4 regions of the Micromonospora sp. WMMD961 genome follow, and region 2 is predicted to be linked to each of the others. Evidence: riboswitches for the same ligand, from Rfam matches in the RefSeq annotation. Region 2 holds a riboswitch; each other region holds the start of a gene.

What was found. A riboswitch is a leader RNA that binds a small molecule or an ion and turns the genes downstream of it on or off. The one in region 2 is predicted to bind cobalamin.
Region 1: linked by a shared signal. The riboswitch ahead of O7614_RS15120 (ribonucleoside-diphosphate reductase subunit alpha) and the one ahead of O7614_RS22110 (prenyltransferase/squalene oxidase repeat-containing protein) in region 2 are both predicted to bind cobalamin.
Region 3: linked by a shared signal. The riboswitch ahead of O7614_RS20790 (acyl-CoA thioesterase) and the one ahead of O7614_RS22110 (prenyltransferase/squalene oxidase repeat-containing protein) in region 2 are both predicted to bind cobalamin.
Region 4: linked by a shared signal. The riboswitch ahead of cobN (cobaltochelatase subunit CobN) and the one ahead of O7614_RS22110 (prenyltransferase/squalene oxidase repeat-containing protein) in region 2 are both predicted to bind cobalamin.

What each region holds. Positions count from the first base shown of each region.
Region 1 is NZ_JARUBJ010000002.1:3,359,543-3,367,242, reverse strand. Features, by position in the region: gene O7614_RS15130 (MerR family transcriptional regulator) at 1-226, shown strand, start outside; gene O7614_RS15125 (ribonucleotide-diphosphate reductase subunit beta) at 223-1,218, opposite strand; gene O7614_RS15120 (ribonucleoside-diphosphate reductase subunit alpha) at 1,275-3,608, opposite strand; cobalamin riboswitch at 3,800-4,017, opposite strand; gene O7614_RS15115 (enolase C-terminal domain-like protein) at 4,465-5,862, shown strand; gene O7614_RS15110 (FadR/GntR family transcriptional regulator) at 5,870-6,592, shown strand; gene O7614_RS15105 (aldo/keto reductase) at 6,603-7,601, opposite strand; gene O7614_RS15100 (ATP-binding cassette domain-containing protein) at 7,642-7,700, opposite strand, start outside.
Region 2 is NZ_JARUBJ010000002.1:4,898,184-4,905,883, forward strand. Features, by position in the region: gene O7614_RS22100 (CbiQ family ECF transporter T component) at 1-683, opposite strand, end outside; gene O7614_RS22105 (LPXTG cell wall anchor domain-containing protein) at 689-1,621, opposite strand; gene O7614_RS22110 (prenyltransferase/squalene oxidase repeat-containing protein) at 1,621-4,362, opposite strand; cobalamin riboswitch at 4,456-4,597, opposite strand; cobalamin riboswitch at 4,640-4,762, shown strand; gene O7614_RS22115 (hypothetical protein) at 4,867-6,300, shown strand; gene O7614_RS22120 (superoxide dismutase) at 6,789-7,049, opposite strand; gene O7614_RS22125 (superoxide dismutase) at 7,057-7,671, opposite strand.
Region 3 is NZ_JARUBJ010000002.1:4,588,061-4,595,760, forward strand. Features, by position in the region: gene O7614_RS20775 (ATP-binding cassette domain-containing protein) at 1-657, shown strand, start outside; gene O7614_RS20780 (HD domain-containing protein) at 1,045-1,623, shown strand; gene O7614_RS20785 (zinc-dependent alcohol dehydrogenase family protein) at 1,854-2,840, opposite strand; gene O7614_RS20790 (acyl-CoA thioesterase) at 3,007-3,519, opposite strand; cobalamin riboswitch at 3,639-3,853, opposite strand; gene O7614_RS20795 (copper resistance protein CopC) at 3,982-6,084, shown strand; gene O7614_RS20800 (aldo/keto reductase) at 6,106-7,116, opposite strand; gene O7614_RS20805 (TetR/AcrR family transcriptional regulator) at 7,208-7,700, shown strand, end outside.
Region 4 is NZ_JARUBJ010000002.1:4,055,980-4,063,679, reverse strand. Features, by position in the region: gene O7614_RS18525 (hypothetical protein) at 1-76, opposite strand, end outside; gene O7614_RS18520 (RNA polymerase sigma factor) at 69-644, opposite strand; gene O7614_RS18515 (hypothetical protein) at 771-1,106, shown strand; gene O7614_RS18510 (MBL fold metallo-hydrolase) at 1,146-1,862, opposite strand; cobalamin riboswitch at 2,204-2,333, shown strand; gene cobN (cobaltochelatase subunit CobN) at 2,615-6,283, shown strand; gene O7614_RS18500 (VWA domain-containing protein) at 6,280-7,700, shown strand, end outside.

The DNA of each region.
Region 1 (7,700 bases), 1.5 Mb from region 2:
GCCCTACCCGCTGATTCCCGACCCGAGGTTGACCCTGGCCACCGCGCTGCGCCTGCCGACCCGCACGGCGGGCGACATGACGCTCTACGAGCGGTTGACCCTGATCATCGCCGACGGCGTGGTGGAGCACGTCTTCCACCCGATTCCGGACCCGGCGTCGCACCCCCTGCACGTGATGCGATGGCTCACCAAGCGACGCCGGGCCCCCGGACCGGTCGCCGCCTAGAAATCGTCGTCGAAGGCGACAGTGCCGCTCACCCCGACCTGGTACGCCGACACCCGGCGCTCGAAGAAGTTGGACAGCTCCTGCACGTCCTGCAACTCCATGAAGGCGAACGGGTTGCTCGACCCGTAGTGCGCGGCGATGCCGAGCTGAGCGAGCCGGCGGTCGGCGACGTGCTGGAGGTACTCCCGCATGTCGGCCAACGTCAGGCCCGGCACGCCGTGGCCCAGCAGGTCCTCGGCGAACTGCACCTCGCACTCGACGGCCTCGGTGAGCATCTGCCGCACCTGCTCGGCGAGGTCGTCGTCGAACAGGTCCGGCTCCTCGGCGCGAACGGTGTCCACCACGTCGAACGCGAACGCCATGTGCATGGACTCGTCGCGGAACACCCAGTTGGTACCCGAGGCGAGCCCGTGCAGCAGGCCACGGGAGCGCAGGAAGTAGACGTACGCGAACGCGCCGTAGAAGAACAGCCCCTCGATGCAGGCGGCGAAGCAGATCAGGTTGAGCAGGAACGTCCGACGGTCCTCCCGGGACCGCAGCTCCCGCAGGTCGTTCAGCGAGTCGATCCAGCGAAAGCAGAACTCGGCCTTGCGACGGATCGAGGGGATGTTCTCGATCGCCGCGAAGGCCTCGAACCGCTCGGTCTCGTCGGGCACGTACGTGTCGAGCAGGTTGAGGTAGAACTGGACGTGCACGGCCTCCTCGAACAGCTGCCGGGACAGGTAGAGCCGACCCTCGGGGCTGTTGACGTGCTGGTAGAGGTTGAGCACCAGGTTGTTCGCGACGATCGTGTCGCCGGTGGCGAAGAACGCCACCAGACGGCTGACCAGGTGCCGCTCGGCCGGTGACAGCTTGTCCAGGTCGGCGAGGTCGGCGTGCAGGTCGACCTCCTCGACCGTCCAGGTGTTGCGGATGGCGTCACGGAAGCGGTCGAAGAAGTGTGGGTAGCGCATCGGGCGGAGGGTGAGGTCCATCCCGGGGTCGAGCAGCATGTGCGTGGTCCTCGTGTCGGTGGTGCGGGCGTCGGTGGTGGTGGTGTCGGCGGGGGTCACTGGCAGGCCTCGCACGACTCGGGGTTCTCCAGCGAGCAGGCCAGCGCGTCCGCGTCGAGGGCGACGGGCGCGACGGCTACGGGCGCGACGGCGCTGACGGTGGCCTGCTGGATCCGCGTCGCCGGCCGTGAGCGCAGGTAGTAGGTGGTCTTCAGCCCGGCCTTCCAGGCGTACAGGTACATCGAGGAGAGCTTGCCGATGGTCGGCGCGGCCAGGAAGAGGTTCAGCGACTGGGACTGGTCGATGAACGGGGCACGGGCGGCGGCCAGGTCGATCAGCGCCCGCTGCGGCAGCTCCCACGCGGTACGGAACAACTCGCGGACGCCGGCCGGCAGCTCGGCGATGTCCTGCACCGACCCCTCGGCCCGCTTGATCGCCGACCGGATCCGGTCGGTCCACAGCCCTCGGGCCTTTAACTCGCGGACCAGAGCGGTGTTGACCTGGAGGAACTCCCCGGACAGGGTCTCGCGCTTGAACAGGTTCGACACCTGCGGCTCGATGCACTCGTAGCACCCGGCGATCGAGGCGATGGTCGCGGTCGGGGCGACGGCCACCAGCAGCGAGTTACGCAGCCCGTGCGCCGCGACCCGTTCCCGCAGCGCGTCCCACCGGGCGGTCTGCGTACCCTCGACACCCCACAGGTCGGGCTGCAACTGGCCCCGCGCGGCCCGGGTCTGCGGGTACGTCGGGTGCGCGCCGAACTGTCGCGCCAGGTCGGCGGAGGTCTCCAGCGCGGTCAGGTACAGCTCTTCACTGACCCGGGTGGACAGCTCCCGGGCGGCCGGCGAGTCGAACGGCAGCCGCAGCGCGAAGAAGACGTCCTGCAGGCCCATCAGCCCGAGCCCGACGGGCCGCCAGCGGGGGTTGCTCGCCGCCGCCTGCGGGGTCGGGTAGTAGTTGATGTCGATCACCCGGTCGAGGAAGGTCACCGCGGTACGCACCGTGGCGCGCAGCCGCTCCCAGTCGATGCCACCGTCGACCAGGTGGGCGGCGAGGTTCACCGAACCCAGGTTGCACACGGCCGTCTCGGCGTCGCTGGACACCTCGACGATCTCGGTGCAGAGGTTGGACAGGTGCACCACGTTGCCCGGCTCGGCGGTCTGGTTGCACAGCCGGTTCGACGCGTCCTTGAAGGTCATCCACCCGTTGCCGGTCTGGGCCAGGGTGCGCATCATCTTCCCGTACAGCTCGCGCGCCGGGACCTGCCGCACGTAGCGACCCTGCGCCTCGGCCTCCCGGTACGCGGCGTCGAACCGCTCCCCCCACAGGTCCGGCAGCTCGGGAACCTCGTGCGGGTCGAACAGCGACCACATCTCGTCGGCCTCGACCCGGCGCATGAACTCGTCCGGAACCCAGTTGGCCAGGTTCAGGTTGTGGGTGCGGCGGGCGTCCTCGCCGGTGTTGTCCCGCAGTTGCAGGAACTCCTCGATGTCCGGGTGCCACGGCTCCAGGTAGACGCACGCCGCGCCCTTGCGCCGGCCGCCCTGGTTGACCGCGGCGACGCTGGCGTCCAGCGTGCGCAGCCACGGCACGATCCCGTTGGACTGCCCGTTGGTGCCGCGGATCAACGCGCCCCGGGACCGGACCCGGGAGTACGCGATGCCGATGCCGCCGGCGAACTTGGACAGGTTGGCGACCTGGGCGTACCGCGCGTAGATCGAGTCCAGCTCGTCGAGCGGCGAGTCGACCAGGTAGCAGGAGGACATCTGGGTGTGCTGGGTGCCGGAGTTGAACAACGTCGGTGAGCTGGGCAGGTAGGCCAGGCTGGACATCAGCCGGTAGAAGCCGACCGCCTCGTCCGGCGTGCGGGACAGGCCGCAGGCCACCCGCAGCAGCCAGTACTGCGGGGTCTCCAGCACCAGCCGGCTGGTGGGGTGACGCAGCAGGTACCTGTCGTACACCGTGCGTAGCCCGAAGTACTCGAAGCGCCGGTCGCCGTCCACGTCGACGGCGTCGTCCAGCACGCCGGCGTGTGCGGCGACGAACGCTGCGGTGTCGTCGCCGATCAGGCCCTCGGCGTGGCCGACCCGGATCGCCGCGCTGAACGAGGCGATGCCCTGGCGACGCACCTCCTTGTCGACGTACCCGGCCAGCAGCCGGGCGGCGAGGCGCGAGTACTGCGGCTCCTCACCGATCATCTCGGCCGCCGTCTGGATGGACAGCCGGTCCAGTTCGGCCGTCGTCGCGCCGTCGTACAGGCCGCTGATGGTGCGGGTGGCGACGCGCATCGGGTCGACGTCGGTCAGGTCGTCGGCCCATCGCTCGACCGCCCGGACGATCTTGTTCACGTCCACGGGCTCGGTGGCCCCGTCGCGCTTGCGGACCTGCATAGGCGTCCGCCGCAGGGCGGCGTCGGCGCTGGCCGGGACTACCTCGGTGACTGTCACCACTCGCTCCTCGGAGTTCGAGACCTGGTGGTCCGGACGCGAGGAGACAGACACCGACGGACGCCACACCGGTACGGCGTGGGTCGGGTGGCGTCAGCCGTCCCACGCGGCCTCGGACCGCCGCCCACCCGGGTGCGGGTACGCGGCGCGCTGGCAGGTCTTCGGACTCGTGGGCGCGACCGGGTTGGCCGGTCTCCTACTGGCCGTCGCTTCCCAGACCGCTTGGTGGCCCAGTGCTGATGACGGCTGTCGTTCCCACTCACCGCTGCGGGACAGTCCCGGATTTCCACCGGGTTCCCTCTTGCCTCGACCGCGCCGGATGAGCGGCCGAACCAGCTGCGCTCGACACCATATATAGGGATGCAGCGGTTGTCACACCCCACATGTCGGTGTCGGCGTGTCGACGGCCGAGCGGTGACGACCGTCACCCGACCGCACCTCCTCTCGCGACCTCGTCGTGCCGTCCGCGGCCGGCACCGGCAGTCCGGGGCCGGGTGGTATGCGGCAGCGATCCACAGAGGTGTGATGTATAGAGTCCACAGAGGTAAGGAACGTTGCCCATAATTCGCCGTCGATGTGCCCATCCGGAATGAACATCCAATCTTCAGAACCCCACCCGACCGCCGACGCCGGCCCCTACCGCTCCGCCTCGGGGGCCCTTGTCGTCAGCGGCCCAGTCCGGATCAGAAACGTCGGATGTTTGCACCGAGCGGGTGATCGACGTCGTTGACGCACCTGATCCAGCCTCCGTATACTCCGAATGATCATCTGATCTTTGGCCTAGCTGGGCGAGGAGCGCATGCCGCAGATCACTGCCGTCACCGTCGAGGACGTCCGCTTCCCCACCTCACTGACCGCTGACGGGTCAGACGCCATGAACAAGGACGGCGACTACTCGGCGGCCTATGTCGTCCTACACACCGACGGCACCGACAGCGTGGGCGCGCCGCTCGCGGGCCACGGCCTGACCTTCACCATCGGTCGGGGCAACGACATCGTCGCCGCCGCGGCGGTCCACCAGGCACAGAACCTCGTGGGTCTGGACGTGGCGACGATGGCCGCCGACATGGGGGCGGTCTACCGCCTCCTCACGTCCGACTCGCAACTGCGCTGGCTCGGGCCCGAGAAGGGCGTCGTCCACCTCTCGCTCGCGGCCGTGCTGAACGCCTCGTGGGATCTGGTCGCCCGGCTCGCCGACAAGCCGTTGTGGCGCCTGCTGGTGGACATGTCCCCCGAGCAACTCGTCGACATCGCGGACCTGCGCTACCTGTCCGACGCGCTGACCCGGGACGAGGCACTGGCCATCCTGCGGGCCAAGGAGAGCACCAAGGCCGACCGCCTCGCCGAGCTCGACCGGACCGGCTACCCCGCCTACACCACCTCGGCCGGCTGGCTCGGCTACGGCGACGACAAGCTGCGCCGGTTGTGTCAGGAAGCGGTCGACAGCGGCTACGGCTACGTCAAGCTCAAGGTGGGCGCCAACCTCGACGACGACATCCGCCGGTGCGCGATCGCCCGGGAGATCCTCGGCCCGGACCGCAACCTGATGATCGACGCCAACCAGGTGTGGGACGTCGGCCAGGCCATCGAGTGGGTCACGGCCCTCGCCCGGTTCACGCCGCTGTGGATCGAGGAGCCGACCAGCCCGGACGACATCCTGGGCCACGCGGCCGTCCGCCGGGCCGTCGCCCCGATCGGCGTCGCCACCGGCGAGCACTGCCACAACCGGGTGATGTTCAAGCAACTGTTCCAGGCCGGAGCCATCGACTTCTGCCAACTGGACACCGGCCGACTGGCCAGCATCAACGAGATCGTCGCCGTGCTGCTCCTCGCCGCGAAGTTCGACATCCCGGTCTGCCCGCACGCCGGCGGCGTCGGGCTGTGCGAGATGGTCCAACACGTGTCGGTGCTCGACTACGTCGCGGTGTCGGGAGATCTCACCAACCGGGTCACCGAGTTCGTCGACCACCTGCACGAGCACTTCACCGACCCGTGCGTCATCCGCGACACCGGCTCGGGCAGCGGTTACGTCCTGCCGGACCAGCCCGGCTACTCCACCCGGATGCGCACCGAGTCGATCGCGCTCTACCGGTTTCCGGACGGCCACTACTGGGCGGCGGCAGACCCGACTACCGTGTCATCTCCGGAGGCGGCGTACGTGATCGCGGGTGGGAAGGCCACCCCCGCCGGCCGCTAGGGGGATCATGTCTCGCACTGACGAAGTGGTCAACGGCATCAAGCGGATGATCCTGGACGGAAAGTTCAAGCCCGGGGACCGACTGCCGATCGAGAAGGACCTCGCCGAGTCGCTCGGCGTCTCCCGCGGCTCGCTGCGCGAGGGGATGTCGGCCCTGTCGATCCTCGGGATCGTCAACATCCGTCAGGGCGACGGCACCTACGTCACCAACCTCGACGCGCCACAACTGCTGGCCCCGATGGGCTTCGTGGTGGACTTCCAGGGTCAGGGCGACCCGCGGCACATCCACACCGTCCGGCGGCTGCTGGAGTGCGAGGCAGCCCGGCTGGCCGCGACCAGGATCACCGACGAGGCCCTCGCCCAGGCGGGGGAACTCCTCGACGAGGCGGCCCGGATGGTCGGCCAGAAACCGCAGGACCACGAACGCATCCTCGAGATCGACATCGCCTTCCACCGGATCATCGCCGTGCACGCCGAGAACCCGGTTCTGGTCGGCTTGATCGAGGCCTTCGCCGGACGCACCATCCGCGGGCGGCTCTGGCGGAGCCTGCACGAGGAGGGCGCGGACCGGCGTACCCATGACGAACACGTGGCGATCCTGAAGGCCCTGGTGGCCCGCGATCCGGAGCGGGCCCGCACCCGGATGGCCAACCACCTGATCGGTGTGGAGGAGTCCCTGCTGGGGTCGCCCGACGACGCGGACGCGACCACCGAGACGACACGCTCCTGACCGTCGCCCCTCACGGCTGCACGTCGAGCAGCCCCGCCTCGTACAGCGCCACCCAGAGCTGGTCCGGGACGTCGGCGTCGAAGCGGCGCAGGGTCTCGGTCACCTGGACCGCGTTCCGTACGCCGACCACCGTCGAGACCACGGCCGGGTGCCGACGGACGAACGCCAACGCCGCCTGGGGCAGCGTGACTCCGTACGCCTGGCAGACCCGGGCGATCCGGCGGGCCTGACCGACCACCTCCACCGGCGCCCGCTGGTAGTTGTAGGCGGCGTCGCTCGGCGGCAGGTCCCGGGCCAGCAACCCGGAGTTGTAGGCCCCGGCGATCACCACTCCGACGCGGCGGGCCTGCGCGGCGGGCAACAGGTCGGTCAACGCGCCCTGCTCCAACAGCGTGTACCGGCCGGCGCACATCACCACGTCCACGTCGGTCTCGGCCACGAACCGGGCCAGCATCGCGGACTGGTTCATTCCCGCACCGATCGCGCCGACCACACCCTGCTCGCGCAGCTCCACCAACGCCGGCACCGCCTCGTACGCGGCCTGCTCCCAATGGTCGTCCGGGTCGTGCAGATACACCACGTCGATCCGGTCCAGGCCGGTGCGCCGAAGGCTCGCCTCCACCGAGCGGTGTACGCCGTCGCGGCTGAAGTCCCAGACCCGGCGGTGATCTGCGGGCACGTCGAACCCCTGCGGGTCACGCAGGTGCGCGGTCTCCGGCGAGGGCACGAGCAGCCGACCGACCTTGGTGGACACCACGTACTCGGCACGCGGGCGGGACCGGAGGGCGGCACCCAGACGCCGTTCGGACAGGCCGAGCCCGTAGTGCGGCGCGGTGTCGAAGTATCGGATGCCACCTGCCCACGCGGTGTCCACGGCGGCGGCGAACTCCTCGTCCGACGTCGTCCGGTAGAGGTTGCCGCCCTGCGAGGCACCGAAGCCCAGCGCGCCCAGCCGCAGCGGCGGGCGAGCGGCGTCCAGGGTGGTCCGTCGACCGAGGGGACCTGTCATCGGCCGCGCCAACCGTCGCCGTCGGCCAGGCTGTCCGCCGTCACCGCTCGTCCCGTTCCGCGCTGGTGCTCCCGGTCATCGCTGCGACGAGGTCGTCGG
Region 2 (7,700 bases):
ATGGCGGCGGCCAGCCGCAGCGAACGGTCCAACGCGTCGTGCAGGACCGGCATCACGATGGCCCGCACGGCCCCGAGCCCCTTGGCCCGTCCGGCGCGCAGCCGACGAGCGCGGGCGACCCGTTGGACGCTCTCCACCAGTTGCGGTGCGACGCTCAGCGAGACGGTGACGGCGACACCCAGCTCGTACAGCGCGCCGGGGAGGACCCGCAGTGCGCGTTTGGGGTTGGCGAGGCTGTTGGCGGCCCCGATGCAGCACAGCAGGCAGGCCAGCCGGAGGCCGTCGACGGCGGCGGACAGGGTCGCCTCCAGCGAGACCGGGCCGCCGATCTGGATGCCCGCGTACCAGTCGGGTGTGGGCAGGTGTGGCAGTCGGAAGAGGATGTGGTCCTCGGGGGTGATGCCGGAGGCGAAGACCGTCCGGAACACCACCCTTATCGCGATGATGATCAGGGCCAGGTAGAGGTAGTAGTGGAACGCGCGCGCCCAGGGCGCATCGGTACGACGGACGGTGACGACGAGGCCGAGCACCGCGAAGATGAGCAGCAGCAGGAGCGGGTTGCTGGTGCGGCTCGCGGCGGTGGCCAGCGCGAGCGCCCACAGCCACCACGCCAACGGATGCAGGGAGCGCGGCAGCCGGGCTACCGCGAGGCGGTGGACGAGGCCGGCACGGATCGTGGGCATCGGGATCAGGTGCGGCGGCGGCGCCAGCCGACGACAGCGCCGACGAGACCGAGCAGGGCCAGCAGCCCGACTGTGATCAACGCCGGCAGCGCGGAGCCGGTGTCCTGGCGGGCAGCCGTCGCGGTGGGTACCGCGTCGAGGATGCGCGGTTCGTCCGTGGTGGCGCTCGGTGACGCGGACGGCACCATCGGTGTCGGGGGTGTCAGCACTGTGGACGACGGCGTCGGCGCGCCACTGACCGGGGCCGATGTCGACGCTCCCGGCGGCGGGAGGCCGGGCGGAGGGTTGCCGCCTCCAGGGTTTCCCGGCATCGGTGGTTTGCCAGCGCCCGGTGCGTTCCCGCCGCCGGGCTGGGCCGGGGTGGGCGCGGCGGGGGGCGGAGCGGGAGGGGTCGTGCCGGTCGGCTTGCTGTTGCGGGCTCGGACGCTGTCCGGGCTGAACCGGGGCCGCCCCTCGGTGCCCCCGATGTCGGTCGCCCCGAAGATCCACAGGTCGACGCTGCCCGGCTTGGGCTTGTAGCTCATCGCGCCGAGTTGGCTGTAGACCCAGGTGTTCTGTCCCGGGTCGGCGTGCCAGTACGACCAGTAGGCGCTGGCCGGCGGGGTGAGGGCACATCTCTCGTCCGCCGGGGTGGGGTACTGGGTGCCGCCCTGGTGGCCGGCGTAGCCGATCCGGCAGATGAACGCGGGCCCGTCGTGCTGGGTTCCGGTGGTGCGCCAGCCACCCTGGTTGAGCAGTTGGTAACCGGTGGTCGGGGTGGTGCCGCAGGAGCGCAGGAGCGGCCCACCCCATTTGCTGAAGTCCACCGCGAGGATCACCCCGGACGAGGTGGTGCACTGCCCGATCGGCAGCGGGTCGGCCAGCGCCGGCGCGGGCGTCCCTGCCACTGCGGCGACGATCGCCAGGGCCACTACCGAACGCCGCCACCTGTGGGTCATCACGAGACACCGCCGTCGCCGGCCGTCGCGCGCCGACGTGCGGCGATCCGTAGCAGAATGCCGGCGACGACGAGTACCAACGCCAACAGGGCGATCGTCATGATGGACGCACCGGTGCGCGGCAGGTTGCCCGACGACTGCCCGTTGTGGCCGGACGACGGCGTCACGCCGGCCGTCACGGACGCCGACGGGGTCGACGACTGGCTCGCGCTCGGCGTCGGCGTCGGCGTCGGCGTCGGCGTCGGCGTCGGCGAGCCGGTCGGATTCGTGCCCGGCAGCTCGTGCACGTCGCGGATCAGGGTGGCGAACGAGATGCCGGTGGCGCCGCCGACGACCTGCGTGGAGGCGCGCACGTTCGATTCCGGCTCTCCCTCGGCTGCGACCCTGAACCCGCCGTCGTCGTTCTGTTGGGCGGCGAGGAAGGCCAGGGCCTTGTCGATCTGACTCGCGTAGGTGGTGTCGCGCAGGGTGAGGCCCTGGATCGCGAGCGCTGTGGAGTTGGTGGAGTCACCGGCCGCGCCGGGAAAGCCGCCGTGCCCCTTCTGGGTCGCGGCGATCCAGGCCAGCGCCTTGTCGACGGCGCCGACCGCCGCCGGATCGTCGGTCAGCGAGGCGAGGGCCATCGCGGCCATCGCGGTGCTGTCGACGTCCTTGTCGGCGTCTGCCGCCGGGATGAGGCTGGGGAACGACCCGTCGGCGCGCTGCAGTCCCTTGAGGAACTCGACCGGCTTGGCGGCGGCCTCGCTCTGTCCGGCACGGAGCTGCGCGATGATGCCGAGCGACTGCCCGAACACCGCGGTGGCGTACCGGTAGTTACCGGCCCCGGCGCAGCCGGTGAGAGCATCGACCTTGGTGCAGGTCACGTCAGCCAGCGCCGCGATCAGGTCGTGTCCACCGAAGGACCGTGGATCGTAGCCGGTGACCTGGGCCAGTAGGGCCATCTTGCCGATCGCGCCGCCGACAGCGTAGTCGGTGCCGACGCCCAGCCACATGTCGACGGTGAATCCGCTGTCGCCGACCGCGCCGCCGCCGCGCAGGAACTCGACGATCGCCCGGAGCTTGGCGTCGTCCCCGCCGGTGGCGGCCAGGGCGTAGGCACCGTCGATGCTCAGCCCAAAGTCGGGGAAGCCGGGGAACGACTCGTAGTACCTGCCGTCGATCAGGTTGGTCGGCGCGACGAGGTACGACACGCCTTTGACCAGGTCGGGTCGCGGCCCGGCCGGCGGCGGCGTCTCACCCAGAGTGGCAAGGTTCTTTCCGGCCAGCGCGAGCGCGGCCGCGGCGGTGGCGGCCAGGTCCGCGTCCGGGTTGCTCGGGTCGGGGCTGAGCCCACCGCCGGGGACGATCCGGCTGACCAGCAGGCCGGTGGCGGCGGCGGCCCGGTCGGCGAGGCCGAGTACGGCGAGGGCCTGCGCGGCGTGCCCGGTGGGATAGGTCTCGCTGAAACCCGCTCCGGTCCACGGCTGGTAACCACCGTCCGGCTCCTGGGCCGCAACCAGGAACGCCTTGGCCGAATCGAGCGCCGCGTCGTGCCCGCCGAGCGTGCGCATCGCCAGCACGGCCAGCGTCGTGGCCGCGAGGTCCGGGTCGCAGGCGTCGGTGGGGCCGCGCCATTGGCCGGCGAAGGCCCCGGTCGCGCACTGCTGCTCGGTCAGTCGGGTGACTGTCGCGGCGGGCGGGGTGACGCCGGCCCGCTTGAGCGCGAGCAGGGCGGTCGCGTGGGTCAGGGGATCGCTCGATCCGGCGAAGTCACCGACGGCGGCGCAGCCGGCGTCGGCGTCGGCCGCGGTACACACCCGGTCGGTGAGCGTGGCGATCAGATTCCGGTCACCGAACGCGCGCGGATCGCCGTTGGTGCTGGTGAGCAGGAGCGCGAGGTTGGCGACGTTGGCGGTGTGGGGTGCGGCGGTGTCGCCGTTCGGGAAGATCGCGGCGTCGACGTGTGCCCGGAGGTAGTCGACGATCTTGGTGAGGGTTTGGTCCTGCCCGCCGATCCCGGCCAGGGCGGTGGCGACGGCGATGGTCCGGTAGTGGTCGACGAAACCGTTGTCGACGTGGTCGCCGTCGGCGAGCTGCCCGACCAGGTAACTCGCCACCGCCTTGACCTGGGCCTCGGTCGGCCGTGCCGGGTCGCTCGGCGTGGTGGTCGGAGTTGGGGTCGGAGTCGGGGTGGCGGTCGGAGTGGGGCCGCTCGCGCGGACCGACGCGGGGGTGAAGCTCGGCGCGCCGGTGGAGCCACCGATGTCGGTGCCGCCGAAGACCCACGCTTCGACCTCACCGGGGCCGGGCCGCTGGGCCATCGCGCCGAGTGGGCTGTAGGTCCAGTGGTCCTGCCCGGCCGGGGCGATCCAGTAGGACCAGTAGGCCGACGCCGGCGGAGTCAACTGGCATGCCTCGTCGGCCGGTGTCGGGCGTTCGTCACCAGACGCGAAGTCAGGGGACCCGATCCGGCAGATGAAGCCGGGTCCGTCGTGGACGGTGCCGGTGGTGGTGAAGCCCGCCTCGTGCAGCAGGTCCAGGCCGGTGGTCGGGGTGGCGTCGCAGCCGCGCAGCAGCGGCCCGCCCCACGCGCCGAAGTCGACAGCCACGATCGCGCCCTGGGTCGGGGTGCACGACTCCAGGGGATCGGCGAGCGCCGCACGGGTCGGCACCACCAGCGCCACCGCACCGAGTACCGCTGCGGCGACGGCCGCCAACCACGCCGCAGGAGTACGCGACGTTCGACTGACCAGTGGGGACATGGCGACTCTCTCCGGGGTAGCGGCGCAGGCGCGGACGCGGACCCCGGGGACGAGTCCCGGAAACCCTTGCTCCGCGCCGTGTACCTCGACGGCGCTGCGGTGCACTATCCAGCCAGGTAATCCGACTCGTCCCGAAAACGGGACCTACGGCTGCGGGCCAGCGCCGGACTTTGACCGGCTTCCCCTGACTGCTGGATCGGGGCCATCGGACCACAGCCGCCACCACCCCGTCAACGCGAAGACGTGTCATGTACCTAACAGCGCGCGGTAGGGGCTTCCTCCCATACCGTGACCGCGTCATCGCGTGGGGGAACCCGGTGGAAATCCGGGGCTGACGCGCAACGGTGAGGACGGTTGGCCGTCCCGAGCCCGACTACCCACGTGATGACGCAGCACCTGCGGTATCCGTCCCACGCGCCCTGCGGCCGGCCCGCCCCGCTCCCGCCGGCTCCGTTGCCGGGCTCCGGGTCGAGGCAGTCGTGCCCCGTACCCCAAGGAGACCCGATGTCCTCGCGCCCTTCCTCCGGCAGCCGCCGGAGACGACTCGCGACAGTTCCCGCCGCCGCCCTGATCACCACCGTCGTCGCGGTCACGGTCGGTGCCGCACCGGCCGCCGCGACCTCGACGGCGGCGCAGATCGCCACCGCCAGGACCAACGGCGTCGCCTACCTGCGCACCCTGCAGGCCGCCGACGGCAGCTACGCCAGCGGCGGGTTGTCGAACGAGTGGGCGTTCAGCGCGTTCGCCCCGGCCGGCGTCGCGGCCGTGGACGTCTACCCCAGCGGTGACACGACCAAGAACGCCCGCACCGTCTATCGCAACCAGCTATCGGCCGCGTCCTGGCCGAGCACCACGCCCGTGGTCACCGACTACGAGCGTGGGGTGCTCAACGCCTACGCCGCCGGCATCGACCCCGCTCGCGTCTCCCCCGCCCGCAACCTGATCGCCGACACCATCGCCTACTGGCAGACCGGCTCGGCCGGCTACTACGGCCCGCCGGCCAACGTCAACGGAACCATCTTCGCCACCCTCGCCCTGGCCGGAGCGAAGACCCAGACCGGCGCCGCCCGCGTACCGCAGGCGCTGCTCAACCTGTCGGTCACCCGGATCCGCAACAACCAGCACAACGACGGCGGTTGGACGTTCACCCAGGCCGAAGGCAACCCCACCCAACTCGCCTCGGCCAGCGACATCGACATGACCGGCGCGGCCATGGCCGCCCTCTGCGCCGCCGGGGTGCCGAACACCGACACCGACATCGTCCAGGCGAAGAACTTCCTCAAGAGCAAGCTCGTCAACGCCTCGGGCGCCTTCACCTCCATGTTCGGCGTCAACACCGACTCCAACGCCTGGGCCGTCTCCGGGCTCAACGCCTGCGGCATCCCGAGCCAGGGCACCGATTTCACCACCACCGCCGGCAAGACCCCGATCGACTTCCTCCGGGCCCAGCAGCTGACCGGCGGCGGGTTCAAGTACCTGCCCACCAACACCACCCCCTCGGCGTACGCCTCCATCGACGCGGTGCGGGCCCTGGCCGGCGCCGGCTACACCGCCGCTCCCCCGACGCCGGTCACCGCCGGCGCGCCCACCTGGGTCGCGGCGAGCGGATTCACCGCCGGCACCGCCACCCGGCTCGCCGTCATCATCGACAACGGCAGCGGCAGCATCAAGCCGTGCGCGGTCACCCTGACGCCGACCGCCGCCACCACCACCCTCGGCGCAGTACTGGACGCCGCCGTCGGCGCGGCCACCCCGAGCGGCTGCGTCACGGCCCTCAACCCGACCAGCGGCACCGGCACCATCACCGCTGTCAACGGCCTGGCCAACAGCGGCTCCTCGACCTGGAAGGTCGCCCGCGACGGCGGCTCCCCGGTCACCGCGACCCGCGGCACGACCGTGACCGTCGGCGACACGATCTACCTGCGCTACGGCGCCTGAGCGCCGGGTAGCGCGATGGTCAGCGGCGGCCCGGCCGTCGCTGACCATCCGCCGGTCGAACCGTCCGCCGCCGCTCAGGTGAGGATGACGAGGTGAACCGCGAACGGTGCGCCGGACAGACCACGACCTGAACATCGGGTTGATCAACTAACCAGGTCGTCACTCTGGTGAGGACAGCGACGGCCTGCGTCCGGGCCCGGTAGCCCGAGGCTTGCGCACGCCGCGAGCAGGCCCTCCAGGCGGGCTACTCGACGTCGGGTGTCCTTCAACTGCTGGCGAAGCTGATGCGCTTGGGCCTCACTGGCACCGAGTTGCCGACGGGCGGCGTCGAGCCGCTCGAAGTCGGCCGCTGTCAGCACGATCATCGGCTGCCCGTCCACAGTCCCGACACGGTGTTCGATCTTTCGGCGCATCGGGACCCTCTGGCTGGGCGGTGGGCGTTGCGGCTGCCCGCTGGGTTCCGCCCGTGGGCGGAACCCAGCGGATCATCATGCTGGCGGGGACTGGGCAGTCTCGGCCAGGAGCAGGGACAGCTCCCGGACCAGGTCGTCCATCGACTGGCCGCTCTGCGCCTTCACCAGGCCCAGAGCGAGATCGGCCAGCAGGTAAAAGCCGAGAGTGCGGGCCTGCTCGGAGCTGAACGCCGACATCAGTTCCTCCGCGCCGGCGAGATCACCGCGATGCTTGGCGGCGATGACCCCGGCGGCGCGTTGGACGATCTCGGCCGCCTCGGGGGTGTACCCGCTCACGCCCGGGTCAGATCTTCGGGGTGGCGGCGCGGGCGGCGTCGAAGCGGGAGATCACGTCGGTCCAGTTGACCAGGTTCCACAGCCGGTCCACGTAGTCCGGGCGGACGTTGCGGTACTGCAGGTAGTAGGCGTGCTCCCAGGCGTCGAACACCAGGATCGGGGTGGAGCCCTGTCCGACATTGCCGTGGTGGTCGTAGACCTGCTCCACGATCAGCCGCTGGCTGAGCGGCTCCCAGGCCAGCACACCCCAACCCGAACCCTGCACACCCTTGGTCGCCGCGGACAACTGACCGGCGAACCCGTCGAACGAGCCGAAGTGCTCGTCGATCGCCGCCGCCAACTCACCGTCGGGACGATCGCCGCCGTCGGGGGACAGGTTGTTCCAGAAGATCGAGTGCAGTACGTGCCCGGACAGGTTGAACGCGAACGTCTTCTCCAACCCGACCAGCGTCGCGTAGTCGCCCTTGTCGCGGGCCTCGGCGAGCCGGTCGAGCCCGTCGTTGGCGCCCTTGACGTACGCGGCGTGGTGCTTGTCGTGGTGCAGCTCCAGGATCTCGCCGGACATGGCGGGTTCGAGTGCGCCGTAGTCGTAGGGCAGGTCGGGCAGGTTGTACACGGCCATGAATACTTCCTCTCAGTGCTGCCTTAGTT
Region 3 (7,700 bases), 310 kb from region 2:
GCCGACGAGGTCACCGTCGGATACGGCCGTCAGGTCGTGCTCGACGGCGTCACGGTGCGGGTCGATCGGGCCGAGACGGTCGGACTTCGCGGCCCGTCCGGCTGCGGCAAGTCGACACTGGTCCGGGTCCTGGCCCTGCTGCACCGCCCGGACCACGGCCAGGTCAGCATCGACGGCACGCCGGTCCACGGAGTGCGCTACGCCGTGCCGGTCGACCTGCGGACCCGCGTCGCCGTCCTCTTCCAGAGCCCGCGCGCCGCCGCCGATCCCCGGCTGAGCCTCGACGACCTGATGGCCGAACCGCTCCGCGCCGTCCGAACGCCCGAGTCGACGGTCCGGGAGCGGGTGGCCGAACTCGCCGACCTCGTCGGCCTCACCGCCGACCTGCGCGGCCGACGCCCACACGCGGTGTCCGACGGGCAACTACAACGGGCCTGCCTCGCCCGCGCCCTCGTACACCGGCCGGACTACCTGCTCTGTGACGAGGCCACGGCGATGCTGGACGCCTCGACCCAGGCGCACGTCGCCGCCGTCATCCGCGACTACCAGCGCACCCAGCGGGCCGGCGTCCTGGTCATCAGCCACGACCAGACGCTGATGGACCGCTGGTGCGACCGGATCGTCGACCTCGCTGGTGCAGCGAGGGCACACGCCTGACCCTCGGTGCGGTGCGGTACGTTGCGAATGCCGGGGCAGCGGGCGATCGGCGTCAGCTGTCATCGCGGCCGCTCAGGCGCGACAGTTCAACCGACGTCGGCGGAAACCCGCCGAGCGCGGGAGTCTGGACGGCCAGCGAGGATGCCGGCGAGGATCTCCGCGCCGTCGACGACCCTCGGGCCGGGGCGGTCGAAGTAGGCGGCCGACAGGTGTCCATGCTTGTGTTGGCGGACCTGTTCGTCCCAGACCTCCTGGTCGTAGTCCGGGTCCGGTGGGATCCACTTATGGGAGCCGTCGCTGTAGTGGAACTTCTCGTCGCCGGGCCGCAGGAACCTCTATCGTCTACAGCCTGCGGGCGGACGGACTCACCGGCACAGGGACGGGCAGATGACCGACGACCACGACGCCGCCGGAGCGATGAACTTCATCTTCGAAGCCGGCGTCCTCAAACGCGCCGCCCGCACCGGCTGGTGGTTCGCTGGCGTCAAGCAACCCGAGTCCATCGCCGAGCACTCCTTCCGAACGGCGCTCATCGGAATGATGCTCGCCGCCATGGAGGGCGCCGACCCAGCCCGAGTGTCGATGCTCTGCGTCCTGCACGACACCCAGGAAACCCGAATCACCGACATCCCACACATCGCCAAGCGCTATCTCACCGCCGTACCCAACACCGCCGTCACCGCCGACCAGGTCGCCGCCTGCCCACCGGCCGTCGCCGACGTCATCACCGCCGCAGTCGTCGAATACGAAGCCGGCGAGACACTAGAAGCTGTCGTCGCTCGTGACGCTGACAAGCTGGAATGCCTCGTCCAAGCCGTCGAGTACCGCCACCAAGGCGTCGACAACGTGCAGCGCTGGATCGACAGCTCACGAGCCGCCCTGAAGACCGCCAGCGCCCACCGCCTTGCCGACGCCGCCCTCAGCGGACAACCCCTGGCCTGGCTCACTCCCACGGCACAGGAGTAAGTGTTCAAGACGTGGCGTTGTATTGATCTCGGTGGGCGGCGAAGGCGATCAAAGCGGGCATCACACCTCTCAACCTGGGACGCAGGCAGTCAACGTTGGTCAACCTCTGTCGCTGCCGATCCACCTTCGACGGCCTGACGACGGCATGATCTTGGTGGCCCAGCACAACTAGCTCCGTCGATCGGCTCCTCGCAGAGCTAGACTCCTTCGTCCCGAACGAACAGCTCTGCTCAACCGGCGACGTCCACGACGACCTTGCCCTCGGCGGTGCCGTCGGCGACCAGCCGGTGGGCGTCCATGACCGTGTCGAGCGTGAACGTGCGTGGATCCAGTCGCGGGCGCAGGGCACCGGCGTCGGCCAGCGTCGCGATCTCGCGCAGGATGTCGCCGTGGTGTTCGCGGCCCCGTCCGGTGAGCATCGGCAGCAAAGTGAACACGCCGGAGTAGGTCGCGCCACGAAACGACAGCGGGGCGAGCGAGTGCGACCCCCAACCCAACGCGCTGACGACGTGCCCGTGATAGGTGCGTACCGCCGCGAACGACGCGTCGAGCGTCGCGCCACCGACGTTGTCGACGACGACGTCGAACCCCTCGCCGCCGGTGTGCCTCTCGACGTACTCCTCCACCGTGGTCGAGGTGTAGTCGATCGGCACGGCGCCCAGGCTCTCGATCACCCGCATGCTCGCCGGCCCGCCCGTGGCGTACGCCTCGGCGCCGCGCGCCTGGGCAAGCTGCACGCCCACGTATCCGACCCCGCCGGCACCGCCGTGCACCAGCACCTTCTGCCCGGCGCGGACCCCCGCCCGGTCGACCAGCCCCTCCCAGGAGGTAACCGCCGCCAGTGGCAACGCGGCGGCCTCCCGCATCGACAGACTGCTCGGTTTGCGGGCCAGCAGCCGGGCGTCCACGGCGGCGTACTCGGCCAGCGAGCCCTGCAAGTCGCCCACTCCCCCGCACAGCCCGTACACCTCGTCTCCCGGCGCGAACCCGGCCACCTCCGCGCCGACCGCAGCGACGACGCCGGCCAGGTCCAGTCCGAGCACCGCGGGCGGCTGGACCCGCGCGTGCGCGGCCTTTCCTGCCTGGATCTTCGTGTCGAGTGGGTTGACCCCGCTGGCGATGATCCGCACCAGCACCTGCCCCGCCCCGGGAGCGGGCTGATCGACGTCCTCCACCGTCAGTGGACTGTCGAACTCCCGCAGCACCGCAGCGCGCATGACGGTTCACACCCTCCGTGATCGATACATCACCTGGACGCTATCCAATTGGGTTGCCGGCCGGGCGACATCCGAGTTGTCCTGCGTCCGCATCCGGCGTGCCCGGCCGGACGACGATCGCGGCGAGCTACCCGAGGAAGGTCGCAACGGGCGGTCCGAGAACCTCTCAGCCGTCCTCGGCGCCGTCGAGCAGCGCCCGCCGCAAGGCCAACCGGTGCTCCCGACGGATCTCCGCCTCGCGGTAGCGCCTCCGGTCCCCGTCGGTCTCGGGTAGCAGCGGCGGCACCGTCCTCGGCTGGCCGTCGTCGTCGATGGCGACCATGACCAGGTGGGCGGTGGCCACGTCGGTGGGCGGCACGGCCCGGTCCCAGCGGTCGGCGGTGACCTTGACCGCGACCTCCATCGAGCTGCGTCCGGCCCAGGTGATGCGGGCGTCGACGTGCACGACGTCACCGACCCGCACCGCGCGCAGGAACGCGGTCTCGTCGATCGCGGCGGTGACCGCCGGCCCGTCGGAGTGCCGGGCGGCGACCACCCCGGCCACCGAGTCGATGAGGTTGAGGATCCGGCCGCCGTGCACCGTACCCATCAGGTTGGTGTGGTGCTGGTCCATGATCTGCGACAGGGTCAGGTGCGACGCCGACGGCGCTCGGCCGGCGATCGTGGCGGTGTCGTGCACAGCGGTAGTCCGTCCCTCGGGAAACCACACCACCGGAACGCGGAAACACTGACGAGCACGCGCCGACGGACGGCACGTCACCCGCTGAGCCCACCCGCGAGGCCGACGGCGGCGCACACGGTCGTGTACGCAGCGCAGGCAGGTCTTCGGACTCGCGGGCCTGACCGGTCGCGCCGGTCTCCTACCGGCCGTCGCTTCCCAGGCCGACGGCCCAGTGCTGATGACGGCGTTCGTTCCCACTCACCGCTGCGGGGCAGTCCCGGACTTCCACCGGGTTCCCTCTTACGACGCCCCGCCGGTCACGACGGGACGAACCAGCGCCGCCCGCAGCATAGCTGGCCAGGGAAGTCGTGGCACCGGGGGCACAGCGCGGGGATACCAGCGCGGCGTCGTCAGCTTTTGCCATGTGAGGAAAAGATCGCCAGCTCTTGAAAAAAGCCTCACTCGGGTCAGGATATTCAGATGCGTCGTCTCCCTCAGACTCCGGGGCGGGTGCTCTCGGGTGTCCTCGCGCTCCTCCTCGCCTCGGCGGTCGCTCTCCTCGCGTCCGCCCAACCCGCCGCGGCTCACGGGACTCTCGCCATGTCCACGCCGGCGGGTGGGGCCACGGTGAGCGAGCCGTTGACGGCGGTGCAGCTCTTCTTCACGGAGAAGACCGCGCCCAACGCGTTCTTCACCGTCACCGCCCCGGGCGGCATCCGGGTCGACAACAGCTGGTCGTACGGGGAGCCGAAGCCGCTGGACAAGCCGGTACGGGAGTACTTCCTGGTCAACGGGCAGTTCGAGCCACGTGAGTACACGACCGGGTTCCCGTCGACGGTGGCCGTCAGCCACCTGCCGGCCAAGGGCCAGTACTCGGTGAGCTACCTGTCGGTCGCCTCGGACGGCGACACCGTGCGGGGCACGCTGACCTTCCGCTACAACGGGCCGGTGACGGCGGCGCCCAAGGGGTGGAGCCCGCCGACGACCCAGCCGGACCCGGCGCTGGTGGCCGCCACCGAGCAGCACGGGTCGTCCGGGCAGGCGTCGGCGGTGCCGACAACCTCGGCGCAGCCGGTGACCCAGCCGTCCGGGGCTGCGGTGGCCCCGCCGACCGGGCCGGCCGAGGAGCGCGATTCGGGAGCACTGGCCTGGGCCGGCTGGGCGGCGGCGATCGCGGCGCTCGTGGCGGCGGCCGGATTCGTCGTCTGGCGTCGCCGGACGGCGTCCACCGGCAAACCCACCGGCCGGGGCCGTACCGCACCGGGGACCTCAGGTCGACGCGGCGGCGGTGCGCGTACCACGAACAGGCCCGCCGGCAAGACCGGCGGGGGCAGGACCATCGCCGCGAAGACGGCCGCTGCCAAGACCTCCGCGGGCAAGGCCGGCGCGGCGAGCGGCGTCGGTGCGCAGCCCACGGGCGGTAAGCGGCGACCGGCCGCCGTGCCGGCGGCGCGTACCGGCAACGCGGTCGTCACGGCCCGCACGGGCGTCGCGGTCGACCCGACGCCCACCGACCAGGAACCGAAGGCCCTGGCCACCGCCGACCAGGAGACGAAGGCCCTCACCGCCACCGACGACGGGTCGACTGTCGACCGCGGGGCACGGCCCGACACGGACCTCGCCGCCGTGACACCCGGGTCCCGGCTGAGCAACGGCCACCTGGCGCTGCTCGTCGGCGGCCTGGTGGTAGCCCTGCTGGCCGGGTTCGGGCTGGCTCGCATCGGCACCGGCGACCAGAGCCCGGCGAACACCGCCCGCCAGCCGGCGGGCGCTCCGCCCGCCTCCGGGCAGGGCGTGTCCGCGACCGACGGGCACCAGCACCCGGCGGGCACCGGCCCGCACACGCACCGAGGTGACGGCGCGGCGGGCGAGACGCTGGCGACCGGAACGACGGTCAGCGCCGGCGGGTACACCCTGCAACCGCTGGAGCGGTCCCAACCCGCCGGGGTACGCGCCGACTACCGCTTCCGGATCGTCGGGACCGACCGGCAGCCGGCGACCCGCTTCACGGTCGTCCACGACAAGCCGTTGCACATGATCGTGGTCGGCCGCGACCTGAGCGGCTACCAGCACCTGCACCCGACGATGGCCCCCGATGGCACCTGGAGCGTCCCCCTGACGCTGGCCCAACCCGGCGGCTACCGCGTCTACGCCGACTTCTCCGTCACCGCGACCAACGGTGCGCAACTGCCTCTCGTGCTGGGCGTCGACCACACCGTGCCCGGGGCGCACACCCCCGCCGCTCTGCCGCCCACGCAGGCACAGGCGACCGCAGGGGCGTACGCGGTGTCGATGAACGGCACCCCGTCGGTGGGGGTGACGGTGCCGATGCAGTTCCAGGTCCAGCGCGCCGACTCAGCGACGCCCCCGCAGTTGGAGCGCTACCTGGGCGCGTACGGGCACCTGGTCGTGGTCCGCGAGGGCGACCTCGGCTACGTGCACGTCCACCCCGAGCAGGAGCTGGTCGACGGAACTGTCCAGTTCTGGCTGACCGCGCCCAGCTCGGGCCGGTACCGGGCCTTCTTCGACTTCCAGGTGGACGGGAAGGTGCACACCGCCGAGTACACGATCAACGTGCCCTGAGCCCGGAGCTTTCTCCCTGCTTCACTTCTCGCTGTCGAGGAGGGACATCATCGCGGTCCCGTACCGCTGACCGGAGGCCGCGCCGGCCGGTACGGCGCGCTCGATCTCGTCCAACGCGTCCCGGTCCAGCACCAGGTCGACCGCGGCCAGCGACTCGGCAAGCCGGTCGCGCCGCCGCGCCCCGACCAACGGAACGATCTGCTCGCCCTGCGCCGCCACCCAGGCGATCGCGACCTGACTGGTGGTCGCCCCCAACCGCTGCGCGACCTGGCCGAGCGCGTCCACGAGTCGCAGGTTCGCGGCCAGGTGCTCGCCCTGGAACCGGGGGCTGTTCGCCCGGAAGTCCGTGCCGGTCAGCTCACGCTCGGCCGACCAGTGCCCGCTCAGCAGGCCTCGGGACAGCACCCCGTAGGCGGTCAACCCGATGCCCAGCTCGTGCAGCGTCGGCAGGATCGTGGCCTCGGGGCCCCGGGACAGCAGCGAGTACTCGATCTGCACGTCACTGATCGGCGCCACCGCCGCCGCTCGGCGGATGCTGTCCGCACCCACCTCGGACAGCCCGATGTGCCGGATGTAGCCGGCGTCGCGCATCTCGAGCAGCGCGCCCACGGTCTCCTCGATCGGCACCTGCGGGTTGATCCGTGAGGGCCGGTAGATGTCGATGTAGTCGGTGCCCAACCGGCGCAGCGAGTACGCGAGCCGGTCCTTCACCGCCGCCGCCGACACGTCGTACGGTGCTGCCTGGAACCCGCCCTGCGGCGTCTTGCGCGCGCCGAACTTCACGCTGAGCACCACGTCCTCCCGGCGCCGTTCCCGCAGCACCCGGCCGATCAGCATCTCGTTGTGGCCCGACCCGTAGAAGTCCCCGGTGTCGATGAGGTTCACACCGGCGTCGATCGCCGCGTGCAGTGTCGCGGTGCTCTCCGCCTCGTCGGCCGGCCCGTACAGGTCCGACATGCCCATCGCGCCGAGTCCGATGATCGACACCTCCGGACCGGAGGCACCCAACCGTCGCCGTCGTAGACCCGCCATGTCGCTCGTCTCCTTCGGTTGTCGCCGCACTGTGTACGCTGTGTCCATATAACCAGCACGAAGACACCATGTCCATATAATCGGAGGACCAGTGACCCAGCTCACCCCGGACCCCAGCACGCAACCCCGCCGGGGTCGTGGCCGCCGCAACGCGGACCAGGTGCGGGCCGAGATCCTCACGGCCGCAGGTGGACTCCTGCTGGCCGAGGGCATGGCCGGCTTCACCATCGAGAAGGTCGCGGCCATCGCCGGGGCCAGCCGGATGACGATCTACAAGTGGTGGCCGTCCAGGGGGGCGCTCGCGCTGGACGGCTATTTCACCGTCGTCGCACCCACCTTGGCGTTCCCGGACACCGGCGACATCGTCGCCGACCTGACCAACCAGCTCGTCGCCTTCGTCCACCTCGTGCGGGACACCTCCGCCGGACGGGTCATCAGTCAACTCATCGGGCAGGCACAGACCGACCCGGAGTTGGCCGCCGCCTACCGGGAGCGTTACTCCGGCCCCCGGCGGGCCCTCGCCGTCGAAACCCTCACCCGGGCCGTGGCCCGCGGGCAGCTACGGGCCGACATCGATCCCGAAT
Region 4 (7,700 bases), 840 kb from region 2:
GGGCGGTCACGTCGGGCGGCTCGGGTGTCTCCAGCCAGGCGGACAGGTCGCGCAACTCCCGTTCGAGGTCACCCATGCCGGACCTCCTCCCGGTCGAGAAGGCCGCGGAGTTTCGCCAGCGCCCGGGAGGTGCGCGACTTCACCGTCCCCCGGGGCCAGCCCAGTGCCGCCACCGTCTCCTCCTCGGTGAGATCGAGGAAGTACCGGCAGACGATCACCTCGCGGTCCCGTACCGGCAGTTGCCGCAGGGCCCCGACCAGCGCCTCCCGGCGCTCCCCGGCGAGGACAGCGCCGACCGCCCCGTCCTCGGCGATCTCGGACGTCGGGTCGGCCGCCGCCGCCCGCAGGACGAGCCCGTCCCGCCGGCCCCGGGACCGGTGCAGGTTGCGGGTCTCGTTGGCGACGATCGCGAGCAGCCACGAGCGGAAGGACGACTCGCCCCGGTAACGGGACAGCTTGCGGTACGCCTTCACGAACGCCTCCTGCGTGACGTCCTCGGAGTCCGAACCCGCACCGAGCAGCACCGCCGTCCGGTACGCGGACGCGGTGTGCCGGGCGACCAGGAGGTCGTACGCCTCCAGGTCACCTGCCCGAGCGCGGGTGACGAGCGCCTCGTCGTCCAGGGGAGCCTCCGTTCGGATCACACTCATGACACCGCGCGGGCGTCGCGGGTTCCACCCGGCGCGGGTCAGGTTGCTCCCACCCGGCGTGCAGCGGATTGCCAGGATTCGGTGGTGCACTGGGAGTGGTGTCGAGGAGAGGGGCTGGTCATGAGCTGGTTCAATCGCCGGGGACGGGGTGCCGAGACGACCCCGACGAAGCTGGACCGGGAGGCGACCCGCGAGGACCTCGCGGCGCTGGAGGCGTTCGTGGCCACCCGGCGCGGGGTGGAGTTCTACCTGGAGCCGGAGACGACCGCGACCGACACCACAGTGGTGGCGATCGCCCACGACGGTGAGTGGATCCGTCGGCGCACCGGTACGCCCCGGGCGGCGGGGGCGATTGCCCGCAAGCACGCGGTGCCGCTGTACGAGGCGGCCCGCACCGGCTACCCGGAGCGGATGCGGGTGTGGAATCGCGCCCACCCGGAACGCCACGCCCGCTGAGGCACGCCCGCTGCGGCTCGCCTGCTCAGGCTCGCCTGCTCAGGCGTCCCCGACGGCTGACCGGGCCTGTTGCGCGGTCATCGGCTGGGCGTGGCTGGAGACGTACCAGTGGTAGTCGTGGTCGAGCAGGCGGCGCACCAGGGCCAGGTCGGGGCCCTCCCCGGGCCGGCGTAGATGGGCCGGCGGCGGGTAGAAGCAGTCGCCCAGCAGCAGGACGCCCGAGTCGGGCACCAGCACTACCGTCGAGTCCGGTGCGTGCCCGCCGCCGACGTGGCGTAGCCGAACCCCGACCGACAACTCGTCGGCATCGGTGAAGGTCCAGGTCGGGGGTAGGACTGTGAAGTCCTCCCAGGAGTCCATCGCGCGTGCCCGGGCGTGGAAGCTCGGGCCGAGGCGGGGGTTGGCGCGTACCTGCTCGTCCAGGTAGCTGTGGCTCCACGGCCGGGCGGCCTCGGCGCGCAGCAGCGGCACGGCCGCCTCGTGCCCGACGATCTCCACGCCGGGCCATGCGCAAGCGCCCCAGACGTGGTCCCAGTGGTGATGGGTGTAGACCAGCCAGCGCGGCTTCGGCAGCCCCGCAACGGCGAGCGCGGCCTGGATCGCGCGGGCGTGCCCGGGGCTCTGCCCAGCGTCGATCATCACACTGCCGCGCTCGTCGGCCACCACGGCGACGCCGGCCTGGACCGCCTCCGGGTCGGGATCGCCCGGACAGACCCAGACCCGACCCGCCAGGTGATGGAACCGCAGGGCGACCATGGTGATCGACCTCCGAGATTGACCGCGGACACTGGTGCGACGTTCGCCGATCCTAGGTGACGGTGCGGCACGGCGCCGTCCCGCCGGACGGTCGGCGCAGGCCAGGGTAGGTTCGGCCATCCTTTGCTCTGCATGTCTATATGCGCCAGTGACGCTCCGTGTCTGGTGCCTATGGGTAAGCAGAGCAAAGGACGCCGGGCATTGATCCGGGGCGTCGCGACGCGCGCGGTCGCGGTCACGGTGATCGCCGTATCTCGATGAATGCAGCCCGCCGGGCGGGGTTGGACCGGCGTTGACCCGCAGCGGAAGCGTGTGGCAGCATTCGCGGCCTGACGGCAGTGAAGGAAGTCGGTGCGATTCCGACGCGGTCCCGCCACTGTCACCGGGGAGCGATCCCCCCTCGTGAGTCACGGCCGTGTGTCTGCGGTTGGAAGGCCGGGGGAGAGCGTCGATCCGGAAGCCAGGATACTTCGGCCGTCGGGACGTACCCCAGGGCGTGGACACCCGAGGAGGACCCGATGACGCACGGCGTCTCATTCATCGACGAGCATCGTCATGCCCCGCACGGTGGGCGATTCACGGTGCCCGCGACCCGGCACGCCCCGCTGAGCTGAGCGCCGCCCGCCGCCGACCGGCCCCGCCGCTCGCGCCCGCGAGCCGTCCGCCCCGCCGTCGTACCGGCTGACGCCGCACCCATCCACATCGTCGCGGTCACCCTCGTGGTGGCCGGGCGTCACTCCCCGGAGCCTGCCGTGCGCATCCTGTTGCTCTCCACCGCCGACACCGACCTGCTGGCCGCCCGCGCCAGCGGCGCCGACTACCGGCTGGCCAACCCCGCCCGGGTCGCCGCCGACGAGGTGCCCGCCCTGCTCGACGGCGTGAACCTCGTCGTCGTACGCCTGCTCGGCGGTCGACAGGCCTGGCCGGACGGCCTCGCCACGGTGCTCACCTCCGGCGTGCCGACGGTCGTGCTCGGCGGCGAGGCCCTGCCCGACGCGGAACTGATGGCCATCTCCACAGTGCCGTCCGGGGTCGTCACCCAGGCGCTGGCGTACCTGGTCGAGGGCGGGCCGGACAACCTCGGGCAACTGGCCCGGTTCCTCTCCGACACGGTGCTGCTCACCGGCGAGGGATTCGCCCCGCCCGCACCGACCCCGGCGTACGGCGTACACGGCGAACACCCCGCCGACCCGGACCGGCCCACCGTGGGCATCGTCTTCTACCGGGCGCACGCCCTCGCGGGCAACACCGGCTTCGTCGACGTGCTCGCGGACGCGGTCCGCGCGGCCGGCGGCAACCCGCTGCCGATCTTCTGCGGCTCGCTGCGCGGGCTCACCACCGGCGCCGGCCCGCTCGGGCTCTTCGCCCGCTGCGACGCGCTGCTGGTCACCGTCCTCGCGGCCGGCGGCGCGGTCGCCGCGGACGCCTCCGGAGGCGGCGACGAGGACGCCTGGGACGTCGGCGCCCTGGCTGCCCTGGACGTGCCGGTCATCCAGGCGCTCTGCCTGACCAGCACCCGGAAGCAGTGGGCCGACAGCGACGCCGGGCTGTCCCCGTTGGACGCCGCCATGCAGGTGGCCATCCCCGAGTTCGACGGCCGCATCGTCACCGTGCCGTTCTCGTTCAAGCAGATCGACTCGGACGGTCTCTCGGTCTACGCCGCCGATCCCGAGCGGGCCGCCCGGGTCGCCGGGATCGCGGTGCGCCACGCCCGGCTGCGGTACCTGCCCAACCCCGACAAGCGGGTCGCCGTGGTGCTCAGCTCGTACCCCACCAAGCACTCCCGGGTCGGCAACGCCGTCGGGCTGGACACCCCGGTCTCGGCGGTCCGTCTGCTCGCCGCGCTGGCCGAGGACGGCTACGACCTGGGCGACGCGCCACCGCCCACCGACGGGGACGCGTTGATCCACGCGCTGATCGCCGCCGGAGGCCACGACGTGGAGTGGCTCACCCCGGAGCAGCTGGCCGCCGCCGAGGCCCGGATTCCCGGTCCGACGTACCAGCGGTGGTTCGACCAGGTCCCGGCCGAGCTGCGCGAGCGGATGCGGGAACACTGGGGTGAACCGCCCGGCGAGCTGTACACCGAGGGCGGCGACATCGTGCTCGCCGGGCTGCGCTTCGGCAACGTGGTGCTGCTGATCCAACCGCCACGCGGCTTCGGGGAGAACCCGATCGCCATCTACCACGACCCGGACCTGCCGCCGAGTCACCACTACCTGGCCGCGTACCGCTGGCTGGCCACGCCGGCCGTCGACGGCGGCTTCGACGCGGACGCCGTGGTGCACCTGGGCAAGCACGGCACCCTGGAGTGGTTGCCCGGCAAGGGCCTCGGCCTGGCCGCCGGCTGCGCGCCCGACGCGGTCCTCGGCGACCTTCCGCTGGTCTACCCGTTCATCGTCAACGACCCCGGCGAGGGCACCCAGGCCAAGCGGCGGGCGCACGCCGTGGTCATCGACCACCTGGTGCCGCCGATGGCCCGCGCCGAGACCTACGGCGACCTGGCCAAACTGGAACAACTGCTCGACGAGTACGCCACGGTGCAGGCCCTCGACCCGGCCAAGGTGCCCACCGTGCGGGCGCAGATCTGGGACCTGGTGCGCGCCGCCGAGCTGCACCACGACCTGCACGCCGAGGCGATGCCCGACGCGGACGACTTCGACGACTTCGTGCTGCACCTCGACGGGTACCTGTGCGAGGTCAAGGACGTGCAGATCCGCGACGGCCTGCACATCCTCGCCGACGCGCCGACCGGGGAGCCCCGGGTCAACCTGGTCCTCGCGGTGCTGCGCGCACCGCAGATCTGGGGTGGCGCCCACGCCCTGCCCGGCCTGCGGCAGGCCCTCGCCGTCGCGTACTCCCTCGACGAGCAGGAGCTGCTCGCGTCACCGGGACGACGACTGGCGCTGCCCAGCGCGTTGACCGACGTGGTGGACGGGCCCGCCGGGACCGCCGCCGACGCCGTCGACCTGATCGAGGCGCTCGCCCGGCGCCTGGTCATCGGGATGGAGACGCTCGGCTGGGACGCCGACACCGTCGACGCGGTGGTGGTGGAGGTCACCGGCCGGTCGATCCCGGACGTCGCCGCGGTGCTGCGCTTCGCCGCCACCGAACTGGTACCCAGGCTGGACCGCACCACCGACGAACTGACCAACACCCTCCGGGCGCTCGACGGTCGGTTCGTGCCGCCCGGCCCGTCCGGTTCCCCCACTCGGGGCCTGGTCAACGTGCTGCCCACCGGTCGCAACTTCTACTCCGTCGACCCGAAGGCCATCCCCAGCCGCAACGCCTGGGACGTCGGGGTCGCCCTCGCCGACTCGTTGCTGGCCCGGCACCTCGCCGACACCGGGGCGTACCCCCGCTCGGTGGGGTTGACCGTGTGGGGCACCAGCGCCATGCGGACCCAGGGCGACGACATCGCCGAGGTGCTCGCGTTGCTGGGCTGCCGCCCGGTCTGGGACGACCGGTCCCGGCGGGTCACCGGCATCGAGGTGGTGCCCACGGCCGAGCTGGGCCGGCCCCGGGTCGACGTCACCGTGCGCATCTCCGGTTTCTTCCGCGACGCGTTCCCGCACGTGGTGGCGCTGCTCGACGACGCGGTCCGGCGGGTCGCCGCCCTGGACGAGCCGGCCGAGGAGAACTACCTGCGCGCGCACGTCGCCGCCGACCTCGCCGAGCACGGCGACGAGCGGCGGGCCACCGCCCGGATCTTCGGCTCGAAGCCCGGGGCGTACGGCGCGGGCCTGCTGCCGCTGATCGACGCCCGGACCTGGCGCAGCGACGCCGACCTCGCCGAGGTGTACGCGGTGTGGGGCGGCTACGCCTACGGCCGGGGCCTGGACGGGCGGGAGGCGCGCGCCGACATGGAACGGTCCTTCGCCCGGATCTCGGTGGCGGTGAAGAACCAGGACACCCGCGAGCACGACATCGTCGACTCCGACGACTACTTCCAGTACCACGGCGGGATGGTGGCGATGGTCCGTCACCTCACCGGCACGGCACCGGCGGCGTACGTGGGTGACTCGGCGATGCCGCACGACGTGCGGACCCGCACCCTGGGCGAGGAGACCCGGCGGGTGTTCCGGGCCCGGGTGGTCAACCCGAAGTGGATCGCCGCGATGCGCCGGCACGGCTACAAGGGCGCGTTCGAGCTGGCGGCCACGGTGGACTACCTGTTCGGCTACGACGCCACCGCCGGTGTCGTCGACGACTGGATGTACGAGCACCTGGCCGCCGCGTACCTCTTCGACGAGACCACCCGGGAGTTCCTGGAGCAGTCCAACCCGTGGGCGTTGCGTGGCATCACCGAGCGGCTGTTGGAGGCCGCCGACCGGGGGCTGTGGGCCAAACCCGAACCGGCCACCCTGGACCGGCTGCGCGACACGTACCTGGCCAGCGAGGGCGATCTGGAGGACCGGGCATGACGTACCCGTTCAGTGCGGTGCTCGGCATGGCCGACATGCGGTTGGCGTTGCTGCTCAACGCGGTGTCCCCGGCGATCGGCGGGGTGCTGGTCCGGGGTGAGAAGGGCACGGCCAAGTCCACGGCCGTGCGGGCGCTGGCCGCGCTGCTGCCGCCGGTCCGCCGGGTCGCCGGCTGCCGCTTCGCCTGTGACCCGGCCGAGCCGGACCCGGCCTGCCCGGACGGGCCGCATCCGGCCGACGCGGCCGCCGAGACGCACCCGGCCCGCCTGGTGGAGTTGCCGGTGGGCGCCGCCGAGGACCGGGTGGTCGGCTCACTGGACCTGGAGAAGGCCCTCGGCGAGGGCGTACGCGCCTTCGAGCCGGGTCTGCTCGCCGCCGCGCATCGGGGTGTGCTCTACGTCGACGAGGTCAACCTGCTGCACGACCACCTCGTCGACCTGCTGCTGGACGCGGCGGCGATGGGCCGCAGCCACGTCGAGCGGGAGGGCGTCTCGGTCAGCCACGCCGCCCGGTTCCTGCTGGTCGGCACGATGAACCCGGAAGAGGGGGAGCTGCGACCGCAGCTTCTGGACCGGTTCGGGCTCACCGTCGAGGTCGGTGCCAGCCGGGACCCGGCGGTCCGGGTGGAGGTGGTCCGTCGTCGGCTGGCCGCCGACGCCGATCCGGCCGGGTTCGCCGCCCGCTTCGCCGACGCCGACGCGGAGATCGCCGGCCAGGTGGCGGCCGCCCGTCGCCGTCTTCCCGGGGTACGACTTCCGGACGCCGCGTTGCGGCAGATCGCCGAGGTGTGCGCCGCGTTCGACGTGGACGGGATGCGCGCCGACATCGTCACCGCCCGGACCGCGTTGGCGCATGCCGCGTGGTACGGCCGGGACCGGGTCACCATCGACGACGTGCGGGTGGCCGCTCGGCTGGCCCTGCCGCACCGCCGCCGCCGCGATCCGTTCGACACCCCGGGGCTGGACGAGAAGCGCCTGGACGAGGCGTTGCAGCGCGCCCAGGACGCCCATCCCGACGACCCGGACGACGACGGTCCCGACGACGGTGGCCCGGACGGCGGGGACCCGCAGGGCGGTGGCCCGGACGGCGAGGGCCCGCAGGGCGGCGGCCCGGATGGTAACGGTGGCCCGGACGGTGACGGCGGCCCGAACGGGGGCGGCCCGAGTGGCCCGGCCGGCGGCGGTCCGCAGCGCAACGCCGTGGACGGGCACGGCTTCGGCGAGCGTGGCGCAGACGGTCCCGGCTCCGAGGGCGGCGGCGCGGACGATCCTGGCTCCGAGGGCGGCGGCGCGGGCGGGTGGCCGCACGATGGCGATCGGCGTCCCACCGGCGGCCGGCCAAACGGTGTCGGCGACGACGACCCGACCTCGGCGCCGAGCGGTGACGGCAGCGGCGGTCGGGTGGCCGTACCCCGGGG